DNA from 3 places in the Streptomyces sp. NPDC001219 genome. Region 1 is predicted to be linked to each of the others. Evidence: riboswitches for the same ligand, from Rfam matches in the RefSeq annotation. Region 1 holds a riboswitch; each other region holds the start of a gene.
What was found. A riboswitch is a leader RNA that binds a small molecule or an ion and turns the genes downstream of it on or off. The one in region 1 is predicted to bind glycine.

Region 1 (5,449 bases):
CCGGCGTCAGTACGGACGCGGGTAGCCGTAACCGTAGGAGGGCGCGGGGGCCGGCGGCTGGACATAGCCGTCGCGGTCGAAGAACGGGCGCGTGGAGGCCCGCATCCACATGCCGACCGGGTCGTACTCGTCGTTCATCGCGACCGTGGAGACGGGCAGGCCGTCCGGGACCGCGCCGATCGACTGCTGGATCATCAACCGCACCGAGTCCACCGCCGGTTGGCCGGTGTCGTACAGATCCAGGCCGATCGCCAGATACGGGGCACCGAGCGCGGGCTGCACCCAGGCCCGGCGCAGCGACCGCACCGCGGGCGTACGGTGCGCGTTCTGGGCGAGGAGTGCGTAGAACTGCGGGATGTCGATGACCGGTTCCGAGATCCGCAGCGGGCCGGCGGGCAGCCGGTCGAGGCCGCCGGCGATCCGGCGCAGATCGAGCCAGGGGATACCGACACCGCCGCCGGGGGCGTGCGGATTCAGCCACAGGCCCCAGCGGTCGGGGAAGAGCGCGGCGGCGATCTCCGGGCCGGTGACCACCTCGTGGTCGCGGTTCCAGCCGGAGGCGGCGAGTTCGGGCGCCGAGGTCACACACGGCGCGTAGCCGAGGCCCTCGACCTCCATGTTTCCGTACTGCGCGTCGGGCATACCGGCCCGGCCCTGCCAGAGCAGCATCCAGACCTGGCCCGCGGCGAGCGCGTGCAGCAGTGCTTCATAGGCGTCGTAACGGCCGGGCGAGATCTGCTGGAGCAGCTGCTCCAGCTGTCCGGCCGCCGCCGGTCCCTGATGCGCACCCGCGCTCACGTGGTCCGTCCCTTCTCTCGGCAGGGCACGTGGGGTGCGCCCGCCTGTCATCCAACCAGCTTAGGGCTTGCCCTACGAGTGGTCCCGGGCGTAGAAGGGCCGCACACGCTCCAGCATCCAGCCGGCGACCGGGTCACCCTGGGCGAGGTCGAGCATGACGAGCTGAACGGGCCAGGGCAGCGGCACCGTGCCGAGCGCACGTCCCAGGGCTGACAGTACCGCCTGGCGGGCGGTGCCGTCCTGGAGGGCGACGACGTCGGCGGCGACCTGAACACCGACGAACAGCGCGGGCGTGTCGCCCTCGACGCTTGCCAGGGCACGCCGGGCACTCAGGACAATTCCGGCGCCGGAGAACTCCAGTCCGGCCGCGGCCAGGAAGTCCACCGGCTCGTCCTGCCAGTCCGGCTCGAAGAGCCGCACCCGGCCGCCGCTCGGCAACCCCTCGATGTCGTGGTGGCCCCCATGCCGGTCCCGGCACAGCTCGGCCACCGCGGGCGGCGGCAGCGGGACGCCGACCGTGCCGTCGGGGTTGACCGCGATACCGAGCTGCGGCGGCAGCCCGCGGGCGAACTCCCGTGCCGGGGCGACGGTGAAGGACATGTGCGAGCCGATCACCCGCAGGAACTCCTGCTCGGAGCTGTAGACCGGGACGTAGGGCGCACCGTCGAGCTCGACGGTGGGCAGGTCGAGGCCGCCCGCGCCGGGGCCCGCGCTCTCCGGGCCGCCGCCTTCGGGCAGCGGCACCCACAGCCGGCTACGGCCGAGGACCTCGACGATCCGGCCCCCGGCGCCCGGGTGTCCGACCGAAGCGGACAGCACCTCTTCGAGCTCGTTCGCCGGCCATGCCAGCTGCGGTATCCCCTGCTCCGGAAATGTCATGTGTCCCACCCGTTCCCAACCGCGCCATCTGGCCAAAGACACTAAACGAGAAGACGCGCGCGGTGGCGTGCGGGGGCGGTGTCCGGCGACTAGTGGAACGTGAGCGTCTCCAGCGCGCCGGCCGCGCGCCGGTCGAGGAGGACGGCCGAGCGGAAGCCCTCCGGCAGCCGGGCCGACTCGGCGGCGCCGACCAGTCGGCCCACCGCCCCGCGGTGGCGTGCGAAGGCGTACCCGGACACCCCGCGTCCCCGTGACTCCTGGCCGGAGAGCGCCACCTCGGGTGCCACGTCGAGCAGCACCAGATGCGCACCGCGGCCGCCGCGCAGCGCCGCGCGCGCGATCCAGCGGCGCACCCACGCCAGAGTTCCGCAGTCGTGCACCACCACGCTGTGACCGGAGCGCAGTGCGCGGCGCAGGGTCAGATAGTGGGCGGCCCGCACCAGCGGGCGGTAGAGGCCGTACGGCAGCCGGCGCAGCCTGCCGCGCTCCCAGCGCTCGCGGACGTCCTGTGAGTCGATGCGGTACACCTCGGCGCCGCGCCCGTCCAGGGGCGGTACGACGCGGTGCATGAAGGTGCTCTTGCCGCTGCCCGGCAGCCCGGAGACCACCACCAGGTCGCCGGCCGGGAACCGCAGCTCGGCGGCGCCCGGGGCCCGCGCCTCGCCCCGCAGGTCCACGACCGCGGCGCCGCGCCCCGGCCGGAGGACGGACCGCGGCGCACGGCCGGTCCGGGTCCTGGCGGCGGACGGCGCCGCCGGCGCGGCGCCCGGGGGCACGACCCCTGAAGTCGCCCCGAATGCCGCTTCACTGTGCACCGTGATCGCCCTCCCCGCCCGTTCTGGTCCGGTTTGGTTCCGTCCCCTACCCGCAGAGTGTCAAGAAAAGGTAATGCCCATCAAGGTGATTGTGCGATCCGCCCATGTCGTGGACGGTACGGCGGCTGGGGCTCCTTTATCCGGCGTTCCCGTGTAATGATGTGGCCGCCACGTGCACATCACAGCTCACCCGTGCACCGCCAACTGCATACCGGCCGCTTGTAACCTGCGCGGGAGAGTCCCCGGCCGTGATGGCGGGGCGCCGAAGGAGCAAGTCCTCCCTTGAATCTCTCAGGCCCCTATACCGCGCGGGCGAGGCAGATCTGAAAAGCGAGCCGCAGCCCGTGGGCCGGCTCCACCCAAGGTGCAAACCGGGTCCGTTCGCGGTATCCCGGTGAACCTCTCAGGTTCCGATGACAGATGGGGAGAACGTCTTGTCACCCCTGCCTGGGAGCCCAGAACCATGACTGATGCCCCCCGTCGCACCGCGCTGGACGCCACCCATCGCGCGCTCGGCGCGACCATGACCGACTTCGCCGGCTGGGACATGCCGCTGCGCTACAGCAGCGAGCGCGACGAACATGTCGCCGTCCGCACCCGCGCCGGCCTCTTCGACCTCTCCCACATGGGCGAGATCACCGTCACCGGCCCGCAGGCCGCCGACCTCCTCGACTACGCGCTGGTCGGCAACATCGGCGGCGTCAAGACGGGCCGCGCCCGCTACACCATGATCTGCGAGGAGGCCGGCGGCATCCTCGACGACCTGATCGTCTACCGCCTCGCCGACCAGGAGTACATGGTCGTCGCCAACGCCTCCAACGCCCAGGTGGTGCTGGACGCGCTGACCGCGCGGGCGGGCGGCTTCGACGCCGCGATCCGCGACGACCGGGACGCCTACGCGCTGCTCGCGGTGCAGGGCCCGGAGTCCCCCGGCATCCTCAAGCAGCTCACGGACGCCGATCTGGACGGGCTGAAGTACTACGCGGGGCTGCCCGGCACGGTCGCCGGGGTGCAGGCCCTGATCGCCCGTACCGGCTACACCGGTGAGGACGGCTTCGAGCTGTTCGTCCGGCCGGCCGACGCGGTCGCCCTCTGGGAGGCGCTGACCGCGGCGGGCAAGGACACCGGGCTGGTGCCCTGCGGGCTGTCCTGCCGGGACACCCTGCGCCTGGAGGCGGGCATGCCGCTGTACGGGCACGAGCTGACCACCGCGACCACGCCGTTCGACGCGGGCCTGGGCCGGGTCGTGAAGTTCGAGAAGACCTCCAACGGCGGAGACTTCGTGGGCCGCGCGGCACTGGCCACGGCCGCCGAACGCGCCGAGACCCGGCCGCCGCGCAAGCTGGTCGGCCTGATCGCCCAGGGCCGCCGGGTGCCGCGCGCCGGATACCCGGTCGTCACGGCCGACGGCACGGTCATCGGCGAGGTCACCTCCGGGGCCCCCTCCCCCACGCTCGGCAAGCCCGTCGCCATCGCCTATGTCGACGCGGCGTACGCCACGCCGGGCACCGAGGGTGTCTGTGTGGACATCCGTGGAAGCCATGAGCCGTACGAGGTCACCGCTCTGCCGTTCTACAAGCGGCAGAAGTAGCGGCCACCGGCGGCGGCGCGCCCCCCGCGTCCCGCCACCCCCGGGACTCCCCCGGACCCGGTCCGGGTGGGGGTACCCCCAGCGGTGGCTGGGGGAGTGCCCCCCTTCACGATCACACCCTCGCGTACAGGAGAATCGAGCCATGAGCAACCCCCAGCAGCTGCGCTACAGCAAGGAGCACGAGTGGCTGTCGGGCGCCGAGGACGGCGCCTCGACGGTCGGCATCACCGAGCACGCGGCCAACGCGCTCGGCGACGTCGTGTTCGTCCAGCTCCCTGAGGTCGGTTCCACGGTCGCGGCGGGCGAGACCTGCGGCGAGCTGGAGTCGACCAAGTCGGTCAGCGACCTCTACTCGCCCGTCGACGGTGAGATCACCGAGATCAACGAGGACGTCGTCACCGACCCCTCACTGGTGAACTCCGCCCCGTTCGAGGGCGGTTGGCTGTTCAAGGTGAAGATCAGCGGCGAGCCGGGCGACCTGCTCTCGGCCGACGAGTACGCCGCCTTCATCCAGAGCTGAGCCCCGGCTCGCCCCCGCTCCCGGCGCCGCCCGGACGGGGGACCTCCGACCCGCCACCGCCCGTGTGGAAGCCCCCCGGACCCCGTCCGGGGGCCCCGCGCACCGCCTGACTCCCCAGGAAGATCTCATGTCGCTTCTGAACAGCTCCCTCCATGAGCTCGACCCCGACGTCGCCGCCGCCGTCGACGCCGAGCTCCACCGCCAGCAGTCCACCCTCGAGATGATCGCGTCGGAGAACTTCGCCCCCGTCGCCGTCATGGAGGCCCAGGGCTCCGTCCTCACCAACAAGTACGCCGAGGGCTACCCCGGCCGCCGCTACTACGGCGGCTGTGAGCACGTCGACGTGGTCGAGCAGATCGCCATCGACCGCATCAAGGCGCTCTTCGGCGCCGAGGCCGCCAACGTGCAGCCGCACTCCGGTGCGCAGGCCAACGCCGCCGCCATGTTCGCCCTCATCAAGCCGGGCGACACCATCCTGGGCCTCAACCTCGCCCACGGCGGCCACCTCACCCACGGCATGAAGATCAACTTCTCCGGCAAGCTCTACAACGTGGTGCCCTACCACGTCGACGAGAAGTCGAACCTGGTCGACATGGAGGAGGTCGAGCGCCTCGCCAAGGAGCACCGCCCCAAGCTGATCGTGGCCGGCTGGTCCGCCTACCCGCGCCAGCTCGACTTCGCCGCGTTCCGCCGGATCGCCGACGAGGTGGGCGCCTACCTCATGGTCGACATGGCGCACTTCGCCGGCCTGGTCGCGGCGGGTCTGCACCCCTCCCCCGTGCCGCACGCCCACGTGGTCACCACCACCACCCACAAGACCCTCGGCGGTCCCCGCGGCGGTGTGAT
Region 2 (5,449 bases), on a different contig from region 1:
CCAGTTCGGCGAGGCTCTCGCTCTCCGTCGGCTCGACCATCAGAGTGCCGGGGACCGGAAAGCTCATCGTCGGCGCGTGGAAGCCGTGGTCGATGAGGCGCTTGGCGACGTCGTCGACCGTCACCCCCGTGGCGGCGGTGAGGGGGCGGACGTCGAGGATGCACTCGTGCGCGACGAGGCCCGACTCTCCGGCGTACAGGACGGGGAAGTGAGGCGCGAGGCGGCGGGCCACGTAGTTGGCGCTCAGCACGGCCACCCGGGTCGCCTCGGTCAGCCCCTCGGCGCCCATCATCCGGATGTAGGCCCACGGGATCGGCAGGATGCCGGCGCTGCCGAACGGCGCGGCGCTCACCGCCCCGATGCCGTCGCGGCGCCCGGTGTCGGGGTGCAGCGGATGGGTGGGCAGGTACGGCGCGAGATGGGCGGCCACCGCGACCGGGCCGACCCCCGGACCGCCGCCGCCGTGCGGGATGCAGAACGTCTTGTGCAGGTTGAGGTGTGACACATCGCCACCGAACTCGCCGGGCCTGGCGACTCCGAGCAGCGCGTTGAGGTTGGCGCCGTCGACGTAGACCTGTCCGCCGTGCTCGTGCACCAGCTCGCACAGCCGGGTGATGCCCTCCTCGTAGACGCCGTGGGTGGAGGGGTAGGTCACCATGATCGCGGCCAGCTGGTCGGAGTGCTTGGCGCACTTCGCCCGGAGGTCGTCGAGATCGACCGTGCCGTCGGGCCGCGAGGCCACCACGACGACGCGCATCCCGGCCATGGCGGCCGAGGCCGCGTTGGTGCCGTGCGCGCTTGCCGGGATGAGGCACACATCGCGTCCGGCCTGGCCGTTGCTCCGGTGGTAGCGGCGGATCGCCAGCAGGCCGGCGAGTTCGCCCTGCGAGCCCGCGTTCGGCTGGAGGGAGACCTTGGCGTACCCGGTGACCTCCGCCAGCCAGGTCTCCAGCTGCTCGACCAGGGCCAGATACCCGGCAGCGTCCGTGAGGGGCGCGAAGGGGTGCAGGTCGGCGAAGCCGGGCCAGCTGACCGGTTCCATCTCCGTGGTCGCGTTGAGCTTCATCGTGCAGGACCCGAGCGGGATCATCCCGCGGTCCAGCGCGAAGTCACGGTCGGAGAGCCGGCGCAGATAGCGCAGCATCGCGGTCTCCGACCGGTGCTGGTGGAAGACCGGGTGGGTGAGGAAGGGGGAGGTGCGCCGCAGGTCCGGCGGAAGCGCCGCCGAAGTGCCGTCGGCCGGGCCGGCCGGGTCGTCCCCCGCCGCGCCGAAGGCGTCGAGCACGCGACGGACGTGGTCGTGCGAGGTGGCCTCGGAGCAGGAGACGCCGACGTGGTCACCGTCCACCAGCCGCAGCAGCATCCCCTTGTCGTGCGCGGCAGCAACGACCTCCCCGGCCCGGCCGGGGACCCGCACCAGCAGGGTGTCGAAGAACTCGGGGTGCACCACCGTGATCCCGCTGTTCCGCAGCCCCGTGGCGATGCGCGTGGTGTGCCGGTGCGTCCGCCGGGCGATCCCGGTCAGCCCCTCGGGGCCGTGGTAGACGGCGTACATCGAGGCGACCACGGCCAGCAGGACCTGCGCGGTGCAGATGTTGGAGGTCGCCTTGTCGCGCCGGATGTGCTGCTCGCGGGTCTGCAGGGCGAGGCGGTAGGCGGGCCGGCCGGCGTTGTCCACGGACACGCCCACGAGCCGGCCGGGCAGGTGCCGTTCGAGCCCTTCGCGGACCGCGATATAGCCGGCGTGCGGCCCGCCGTAGAACACGGGGACACCGAACCGCTGGGACGACCCCACGACGAGGTCGGCGCCGTACTCCCCCGGTGGCACGAGCAGCGTGAGCGCCAGCAGGTCGGCGGCCACGGTGACCAGCGCCCCGCGCTCGCGCGCCGCCGCGGTCACCTCGCGCAGGTCGCGGACGGCTCCCGAGCAGCCGGGGTAGGACAGCACCACCCCGAAGAAGTCCTCCTGCGGCAGCGGCTCGGCGACGTCGATCTCGACGACCTCGATGCCGACCGCGCAGGCCCGTGTGCGCAGCACGTCGAGGGTCTGCGGCAGGGTGTCGCGGTCGACCAGGACGCGGTGGCGGCTCTTGCCGGCGACACGTCGCATCACCGTGACGGCCTCGGCGACCGCCGTGGCCTCGTCGAGCAGCGACGCGTTGGCGGTCGGCAGTCCGGTGAGGTCGCCGACCATGGTCTGGAAGTTGATCAGTGCCTCGAGCCGGCCCTGGCTGATCTCCGGCTGGTAGGGCGTGTAGGCGGTGTACCACGACGGGTCCTCCAGCACGTTGCGCCGGATCACCGCGGGGGTGGTGGTCGCGTGGTAGCCCAGTCCGTTCATGGGGACGGTCACGGTGTTCCGGCCGGCGAACTCCTGCAGCTCCGCGCGGGCTTCGGCCTCGGTGGCGGCGGCGGGCAGGTTCAGGCCGGAGGTGCTCCGGATGCCGCCGGGGACGGCGGCGTCGATGAGGGCGGCCAGCGTCGGGTAGCCGACTGCGGCCAGCATGGTGGTGCGGTCGGCGTCGTTGACGCCGATGTGGCGGGTGGCGAACTCACCCGGCGCGGAGGACTCGGGGTAGGTCATGGTGGGAGGCTCCCTGTGGGGGCACCGCGGACGCGGCGCCGTGGACGGGTTGCCTCCCCGCTCTGTCATCGGTACCTGAGAGCTTCACCACCGGGTTTGGCGGTTTGCACCGTGGGCGCAGGACATGACGTCCTGACTTTCCAGAGTCGCCTGGCCGAAGCGGTAGTGGGGCCTGAGAGATTCTGGGGAGAGTTGCTCCTTCGGCGCCTCGCCAAGGGTGGGCGAGGGCTCTCCCGCTTCGGTTCGAACAGCGCGATGTGGAGTTGTCGGGCGGCGCGGTGGTGAGGCCGGGAGTCTCCGGGGAGGAGGTGCTCCCCCGGCGCCACGTCGTCACAGGACGTGGGCTCTCCCGCCGCGGAACCGTCAGCGGTACGGATGCTGCCGGATCTTTCCCGAGGCAACGTACGGGCACCGGAACACAGCCGTCAAGAGTCTGCCGACGGACCTGCCGGTAACCTGGCGGCCCCGGAAGCGAGGCCGTGAGCTGCACAAACGCCGTCCCCTACGGGGAAGCGCCGCACTACCCGGGAGTAGCGTCCAGCCTTCGGCCGGTCCCTTGACCGGCCGCTGAGGGGGCCCTAGCCTCACCGCACATCGCCGTTCACCCCGGAGCGGGAGAGCACTGGATCAGCCAGACCCGGTCGCCGAAGGAGCAACACCTCCCCGGAAACTCTCAGGCATCCCTACCGCTCGGGCAGGCAACTCTGGAAAGCAGGCGCCGACGCGCCTCGCCGACGGTGCAAGCCGCGCGCTGAGCGCGGCGAAGCTCTCAGGCTCATGACAGAGGGGGAGGCTCACTCGGCCGCACGGGCCCCTGCCCGTGCTCGACATTCGAGGAGCCCCTGATGGCTCTCCTGCCGCTCGCCCCCGACCGCCACCCGCCCGTCGGCTCGCGGGCCGATGGTCAGGCTTCTGTGCGGGCCCGTTCAGCGTACTGACACCCTTCAGTTCGGCTGCCGCTTCTCCGCGCGCAGCCCCTGCCGCACGCCCCTGGGGCGCGTGGTCATGCTCCGAGAGACCCCCTGTCCCGTGCCCGCACGGGTCTTGAGATCCGCGAGGTTCGCCCATGCCTGAACGCAGTGACACCGGCCTGACCACCACGCCGGCCGGCTCCACACCCCCGCCCGAGGGCGAGCAGCACCTCTCCCGCCAGCTGTCCAACCGGCACATCCAGCTCATCGCGATCGGCGGTGCGATCGGCACCGGCCTGTTCATGGGCTCGGGCAAGACCATCTCGCTGGCCGGACCCTCGGTGATCTTCGTCTACATGATCATCGGCGTGATGCTCTTCTTCGTGATGCGGGCGATGGGCGAGCTGCTGCTGTCCAACCTGCGCTACAAGTCCTTCGCCGACTTCGCGGCCGACCTGCTGGGTCCGTGGGCCGGCTTCTTCACCGGCTGGACGTACTGGTTCTGCTGGATCGTCACCGGCATCGCCGACGTCATCGCCATCTCCGGGTACGTGGCCTACTGGTGGCACGATCTGCCGCTGTGGATACCGGCGCTGGCCGCCGTCGTCCTGCTGATCGCCCTGAACCTGCCCACGGTGAAGGCCTTCGGTGAGACCGAGTTCTGGTTCGCGCTGATCAAGATCGTCGCGATCGTGGCACTGATCGTCGTCGGGCTGGTCATGGTGTTCAGTCACTTCCAGGCGCCCGGTGGGGCGGCGGCGGGCTTCTCCAACCTCTGGAACGACGGAGGGTTCTTCCCCACCGGCCCCATGGGGTTCGTCGCGGGATTCCAGATCGCGACCTTCGCCTTCGTCGGCATCGAACTGGTCGGCACCACGGCGGCCGAGGCGGAGAACCCGGAACGGAACCTGCCCAAGGCGATCAACTCGATCCCGGTGCGCGTGATGCTGTTCTACGTCGTCGCGCTGATCGTGATCATTTCGGTCACGCCCTGGCGCGAGATCAGCGCGGACCGCAGCCCGTTCGTCGTGATGTTCACCCTTGCCGGTCTGGGGATCGCCGCCTCGCTGATCAACTTCGTGGTGCTGACCTCGGCCACCTCGTCGGCGAACTCGGGCATCTACTCCACCTCACGGATGGTGTACGGGCTGGCCCAGGAGGGCGACGCCCCGGGGCGCTTCGGCAGGCTCACCTCCAGGAAGGTACCGGCCAACGCCCTGCTCCTCTCCGGGATCTTCCTGCTCGCCGGTGTGGTCATGGTCGCCATGGACGACTCGATCATCGAGGCCTTCACCCTGGTGACCACCGTGTCCGCCGTGCTGTTCATCTTCGTCTGGTCGATCATCCTGATCAGCTACCTCGTGTACCGCAGGCGCCGTCCGCACCTGCACGAGGCCTCGGCGTTCAAGATGCCCGGTGGCATCGTCATGTGCTACGTCGTGCTCGCGTTCTTCGCGTTCCTCATCTGGGCACTGACCCAGGAGGCCGACACCCTGCGGGCCCTGGTGGTGACCCCGGTGTGGTTCGTCATCCTCGGCATCGCATGGGCCTGTCTCCGCCGCCGCCCGCACCATTCCGCCCGTGCGGCGGCCTTCCGTGCCGAACTCCGCGACGGCGCACGGCAGGACTGACCCGGCCACCGGAGAGCCAGGAGTTCCGGGGGAATCCATGAAGACGCCCGGCTGGGCTGCCCAGCCGGGCGTCTTCATGAACGGCGCGCGGCCGACGGCTCCTTCATCGCGCGTGCCGGCTCCCCCGGCTACCGCCGGTCCCGCTGGGCCGCCACGACCTGGTTGATGGTGCGCTCGGCGCCGGAGCCACGCTGCACCTTCTCCGAGAAGCCGGGGAACTGCCCGGCGATGGCGCTGAGCACCTTCAACTCCACCGGCGCCACGTTGACTTCGCACAGATCGCGCTCGACGGCCCGGACCACGCCCGCCACCACCTGGCCCGG
Region 3 (5,449 bases), on a different contig from region 1:
GCGCCAGGTGGGCGCGGACGCCGACCGGGCCGACACCGGGGCCACCGCCGCCGTGCGGGATGCAGAAGGTCTTGTGCAGGTTCAGATGCGAGACGTCGCCGCCGAACTTGCCGGGCTCGGCGAGCCCGACCAGCGCGTTGAGGTTGGCGCCGTCGACGTAGACCTGGCCGCCGGCCTCGTGCACCGCCGCGCAGATCTGGGTGATGTGCTCCTCGAACACCCCGTGGGTGGAGGGGTAGGTCACCATCAGGACCGCGAGCTCGTCACGGTGCTTCTCGATCTTGGCGTGCAGGTCGTCGGTGTCGACCTCGCCGTCCTCACCGGTCTTGACGACGACGACCTTCATCCCGGCCATCACTGCGCTGGCGGCGTTGGTGCCGTGCGCCGACGACGGGATCAGGCAGACCGTGCGCTGCTCGTCGCCATTGGCGCGGTGGTAGGCGCGGACGGCCAGCAGACCGGCCAGCTCGCCCTGCGACCCGGCGTTCGGCTGGATGGAGACCTTGTCGTAGCCGGTGACCGTGGCCAGCCGCTCCTCCAGCTCCTGGATCAGCGTGAGGTAGCCCTCGGCCTGGCCGGCCGGCGCGAACGGGTGCAGCTGGCCGAACGCGGGCCAGGTGACCGGCTCCATCTCGGTGGTGGCGTTCAGCTTCATCGTGCAGGAGCCGAGCGGGATCATGCCGCGGTCCAGCGCGTAGTCCTTGTCGGCGAGGGTGCGCAGGTAGCGCAGCATCGCCGTCTCGGAGCGGTGCTCGTGGAAGACCGGGTGCGCGAGGTAGTCGTCGTGGCGCAGCAGCCCCTGCGGCAGCGCCTCGGCCGCGGCGGCGTCCAGCTGCTCGACGTCGCCCTGCACCCCGAAGGCACTCCAGACGCCGGCCAGCTGCGCCCGCCCGGTGGTCTCGTCACAGGCGATGCCCACCAGGTCCGCGTCGACCTGCCGGAGGTTGACCCCGGCCTCGCGGGCGGCGGCGACGACGTCGGCGGCCCGACCGGGCACCCGCGCGGTCAGGGTGTCGAAGTACGCGTCGTGCACGATCTCCACCCCGCCGGCCCGCAGGCCCTCGGCGAGGACCGCGGCGTAGCGGTGGGTGCGCCGGGCGATGGTCCGCAGGCCCTCGGGCCCGTGGTAGACCGCGTACATGCCGGCCATGACGGCGAGCAGCACCTGCGCGGTGCAGATGTTGCTGGTGGCCTTCTCCCGGCGGATGTGCTGCTCACGGGTCTGCAGCGCCAGCCGGTAGGCCTTGTTGCCGTCGGCGTCGACGGAGACGCCCACGAGACGGCCGGGGAGGCTGCGGGCGAACTGGTCACGGACAGCCATGAAGCCGGCGTGCGGTCCACCGAAGCCCATCGGGACACCGAAGCGCTGGGTGGTGCCGACGGCGATGTCCGCGCCCAGCTCACCGGGCGAGGTGAGCAGCGTCAGGGCGAGCAGGTCGGCGGCGACGGTGACGATCGCGCCCAGCTCGTGGGCCTGCTCGATGAGGGCGCGGGGGTCACGCACCGCACCGGAGGCGCCCGGGTACTGGAGCAGCACACCGAACACACCGCGCTCGGCGATCTCGGCCGGAATGCCGTCGGACAGGTCCGCGACCACGACCTCGACGCCGGTGGGCTCCGCACGGGTCTCGATCACGGCGACGGTCTGCGGCAGACAGTCGGCGTCGACCAGGAAGACACCCTGCTTGACCTTGCCGACACGGCGGGAGAGCGCCATCGCCTCAGCGGCGGCGGTGCCCTCGTCCAGCAGCGAGGAGCCGGAGGTGGGCAGTCCGGTCAGGTCGGCGACCATGGTCTGGAAGTTCAGCAGCGCCTCCAGGCGGCCCTGCGAGATCTCCGGCTGGTAGGGCGTGTACGCCGTGTACCAGGCCGGGTTCTCCATGACGTTGCGCAGGATCACCGGCGGGGTGAACGTGCCGTAGTAGCCGAGACCGATCATGGAAGCGAGGACCTGGTTGCGGTCCGCCAGGCCCTGGAGCTCCTTGAGCACCTCGGCCTCGGTACGGGCCTGCGGCAGGCCGAGCGCCTCGGCGCTCTTGATCACATCGGGCACGGCGGTGGCGGTGAGCTCGTCCAGCGACCCGAAGCCGATGTGCGCGAGCATCTTCGCCTGCGCCGCCTGGTCGGGACCGATGTGCCGGCGCTCGAAGGGGGTGCCGCTTTCCAGCTCGGTCAAGGAGATGCGATTGGTGGTCATCTGCGGGGGCCTCCTGGTCGGTGCGACCTACGAGGGGCACCACGGCGCGGGTGCCCGGACGGCCTCCCCCTCTGTCATCTAACCTGAGAGCTTCACCGGCCCGCCCAGGAGCGGCCCGGCTTTCACCGTCGGTGAGGGGGGTCTCGGCGCTGTGCCGTCCGTGGCCCGCCCTGCTTTCCAGAGTGACCTCGTCCATGCGGTACGGGTGCCTGAGAGATTCCGGGGAGGAGTTGCTCCTTCGGCGCCCTGGTCGCGAACGACAAGGACTCTCCCGCACGGGGTCTGCGGCCAATCGCCAGCCTACCAGCGTGGCTCTCGAAGGCTCCTTCGAGTGGCCGGGGCATGAAATGTGCCGTTTGGTAGTTGTCACAGGGCAGTTGCGACCAATTGGAGGGGCCGTGCAAACCGATATCGATCCCCGAAGCCTGATCGGCCGCAAAGCATTCGACCGTAACGGCGCGAAAATAGGGACCATCGACGAGGTCTACCTCGACGATGCGACGGGGGAACCGGAGTGGGCGGCCGTACGCACCGGACTCTTCAGCCGGGATGCGTTCGTCCCCCTGGAGCCCAGCAAAATGGTCGATGAGGGACTGCACATTCCTTACGACCGCAAACTGATCAAGGACGCCCCGGACTTCGGCGTGGGCCGTCACCTCTCCCCTGAGCAGGAACTTCAGCTCTATCACCACTATCGCCTGGATATTTCTTCCCCGACCTCTGATCCGGTGCCGGGCTCCGGCGACACCAACTTCGGCAAGATCGCCGGCTCGGACGACTGACCATCCGCCGGCGCCCCGCCCACCAGCGGCAGGGGCTCCCCCGGCCGCAGCGCCGGGTCCTCGACAGCGAAGGTCCGCACCCTCCCCGGTGCGGACCATGGCGTTTCGAAGCGGACGGTCACCCTCCCCACCCCGCTCCCCTGCACCCAGCCGGCGCCGTACTCCTCGTGCACCACGTCCAGCCCCGGATGCCAGCGCCGCGGCGGCTCCTCCTCGGCCTCCCGCCGCTCCGCGCCCCCGGCGGCCTGCTCCGCCGCCGCGGCAGCGGCCGCCGCGGCCGACTCCGCCGCCTCCCGCTCCGTCGCCACCTGGGCGAACAGGTCCTCCTGTGTGAAGTCCGCCAGCCCGCTGACCCCCACGCCCAGCAGCCGCACCCCGCCGGTGGTGTCCACCGTCTCCAGCAGGCGCACAGCGGCCTCCCGTATCACCGCCGGATCGTCGGTGGGTCCGCGGAGCGTCTCGGAACGGGTCAGCGTCGAAAAGTCGTAGTTGCGCACCTTGATGACCACCGTCCGCCCGGAACGCCCGGCCGCCCGCAGCCGCTGGACGCACCGGTCCGCCAGCCGCAGCACCTCGCTCCGCACCCGCGTCCGGTCGGTCAGGTCCACCTCGAAGGTGTCCTCGACGGAGATCGACTTGGCGTCCCGCTCAGCCACCACCGGCCGGTCGTCCTGCCCCAGCGCCATCCCGTACAGCCCCGCGCCGTGCGCCTTGCCCAGCAGCCGCACCAGCTCGGCCTCACCGGCCTCCGCGGTCTCCTGAACGGTATGAATCCCGGCCCGGCGCAGCGTCTCGGCCGTCGCGGGCCCCACCCCGGGCAGCGTCCGCACCGTCATCGGCCCCAGCAGCTCCCGTTCCGTGCCCGGCTCGATCACCACCAGGCCGTCCGGCTTGGCCGCCTCGGAGGCGATCTTCGCCAGCATCTTCGCCCCGGCCAGCCCGACCGAGCCGGTCAGCCCCGTCGCGGACCGGATGTCCCGCCGCAGCTGCTCCCCCACGGCCCGTACGGCCGCCGACTCGGCCGGCACCCCGCCCGCCTCCAGATCGACGAACGCCTCGTCCAGGCTCAGCGGCTCCACCAACGGCGACAGCGCGTGCAGCAGCTCCATCACCGCCTCACTCACCTGGCGGTACAGGGTGAAGCGAGGGCTGAGATAGGCGGCGTTGGGACACAGCCGACGGGCCTGGGCCGTCGGCATCGCGGACCGGACCCCGAACACCCGCGCCTCGTACGAGGCCGTGGAGACCACACCGCGCCCGCCGACGCCGCCGACCACCACCGGTTTTCCGCGCAGGCTCGGTTTGGCCGCCTGCTCGGCGGCCGCGAAGAACGCATCCATGTCCAGATGCAGGATCGTCGGCGCGGGTCTCACATCTCCGATGCTGCCCCATGCCACTGACAATCGGCCCCATGCCGGGCCGCGCGCTCCGCCCGGGGACTCAGCCCGCGCGGTGACGCCGCCGCGCCAGCTCGTCCTGCGGGTTCTTCCCGATCAGCGTCTCGCCGGTGTCGACGCGCTCCCCGTGGAGCTGTGACAGCGCGCCCTCCACGTCCCGCCAGACCACTCCGACGGCGATCCCGAAGACGCCCTGACCGCCCTGGAGCAGATCCACGACCTGGTCGGGCGAGGTGCACTCGTAGACCGTCGCGCCATCGCTCATCAGCGTCATCCGCGTCAGATCCGCCAGCCCGCGCGAGCGCAGATGCTGGACGGCAGTGCGGATGTTCTGCAGCGACACCCCGGTGTCCAGCAGCCGCTTGACGATCTTCAGGACCACGACGTCCCGGAAACTGTAGAGCCGCTGGGTGCCGGAGCCGTAGGCCGGCCGGATGCTCGGCTCCACCAGGCCCGTACGCGCCCAGTAGTCGAGCTGCCGATAAGTGATGCCCGCTGCCGCACAAGCGGTCGGGCCGCGATAGCCGATGTTCTGAGCCTCGCAGTCCCCCGACACCGCCGCGGCCGGTGCCGGCGCAGGGTTCGCTGCCGCGCTCGAGTGGAGCGGCAACGCCCCTTCCGCCGCCATACCGTCGCCGGTGATTGCCACGCCGCCCTCCGTCCTCCACGTCCCGGACGGGACCTGCCACATCGACGGTATGCAGTCACTCGGGGTGCGTCAACGATCGCCGCGCTCGCCACGCCGAGTGATAATCACCCTACGAGTGGTTTCTCGTGACCTCGCACGGGGAAGGCCTGATTGTTTGGCCGGAATCAGGCGGTTCGACTGGCCGATATCACTGGCTGTTGGTCCCGAAGTCCTCGGGCGAGATCTGGTCGAGGAACTCGCGGAACTTCTCCACCTCGTCCTCCTGCTCGTCCGGGATGGCGATCCCCGCGTCGTCCAGCACACCGTCCGTACCGAAGATCGGCGTTCCGGTGCGCAGGGCCAGCGCTATCGCGTCCGACGGACGCGCACTGACCTCGACCCCGCTCGCGAAGACAAGTTCGGCATAGAAAACCCCCTCGCGCAG

Region 2: linked by a shared signal. The riboswitch ahead of cycA (D-serine/D-alanine/glycine transporter) and the one ahead of gcvT (glycine cleavage system aminomethyltransferase GcvT) in region 1 are both predicted to bind glycine.
Region 3: linked by a shared signal. The riboswitch ahead of gcvP (aminomethyl-transferring glycine dehydrogenase) and the one ahead of gcvT (glycine cleavage system aminomethyltransferase GcvT) in region 1 are both predicted to bind glycine.

Annotation. Positions count from the first base shown of each region.
Region 1 is NZ_JBSFJF010000023.1:57,065-62,513, reverse strand. Features, by position in the region: gene ACWC9R_RS17465 (enhanced serine sensitivity protein SseB C-terminal domain-containing protein) at 7-798, opposite strand; gene ACWC9R_RS17460 (enhanced serine sensitivity protein SseB) at 871-1,677, opposite strand; gene ACWC9R_RS17455 (AAA family ATPase) at 1,767-2,492, opposite strand; glycine riboswitch at 2,714-2,809, shown strand; glycine riboswitch at 2,810-2,922, shown strand; gene gcvT (glycine cleavage system aminomethyltransferase GcvT) at 2,956-4,083, shown strand; gene gcvH (glycine cleavage system protein GcvH) at 4,226-4,603, shown strand; gene glyA (serine hydroxymethyltransferase) at 4,731-5,449, shown strand, end outside.
Region 2 is NZ_JBSFJF010000040.1:28,262-33,710, forward strand. Features, by position in the region: gene gcvP (aminomethyl-transferring glycine dehydrogenase) at 1-2,584, opposite strand, end outside; glycine riboswitch at 2,637-2,734, opposite strand; glycine riboswitch at 2,735-2,830, opposite strand; glycine riboswitch at 3,187-3,283, shown strand; glycine riboswitch at 3,284-3,375, shown strand; gene cycA (D-serine/D-alanine/glycine transporter) at 3,651-5,126, shown strand; gene ACWC9R_RS24005 (SDR family NAD(P)-dependent oxidoreductase) at 5,255-5,449, opposite strand, start outside.
Region 3 is NZ_JBSFJF010000070.1:7,891-13,339, reverse strand. Features, by position in the region: gene gcvP (aminomethyl-transferring glycine dehydrogenase) at 1-2,197, opposite strand, end outside; glycine riboswitch at 2,385-2,481, opposite strand; gene ACWC9R_RS30950 (PRC-barrel domain-containing protein) at 2,596-2,979, shown strand; gene ACWC9R_RS30945 (DNA polymerase IV) at 2,889-4,352, opposite strand; gene ACWC9R_RS30940 (MerR family transcriptional regulator) at 4,420-5,025, opposite strand; gene ACWC9R_RS30935 (bifunctional nuclease family protein) at 5,213-5,449, opposite strand, start outside.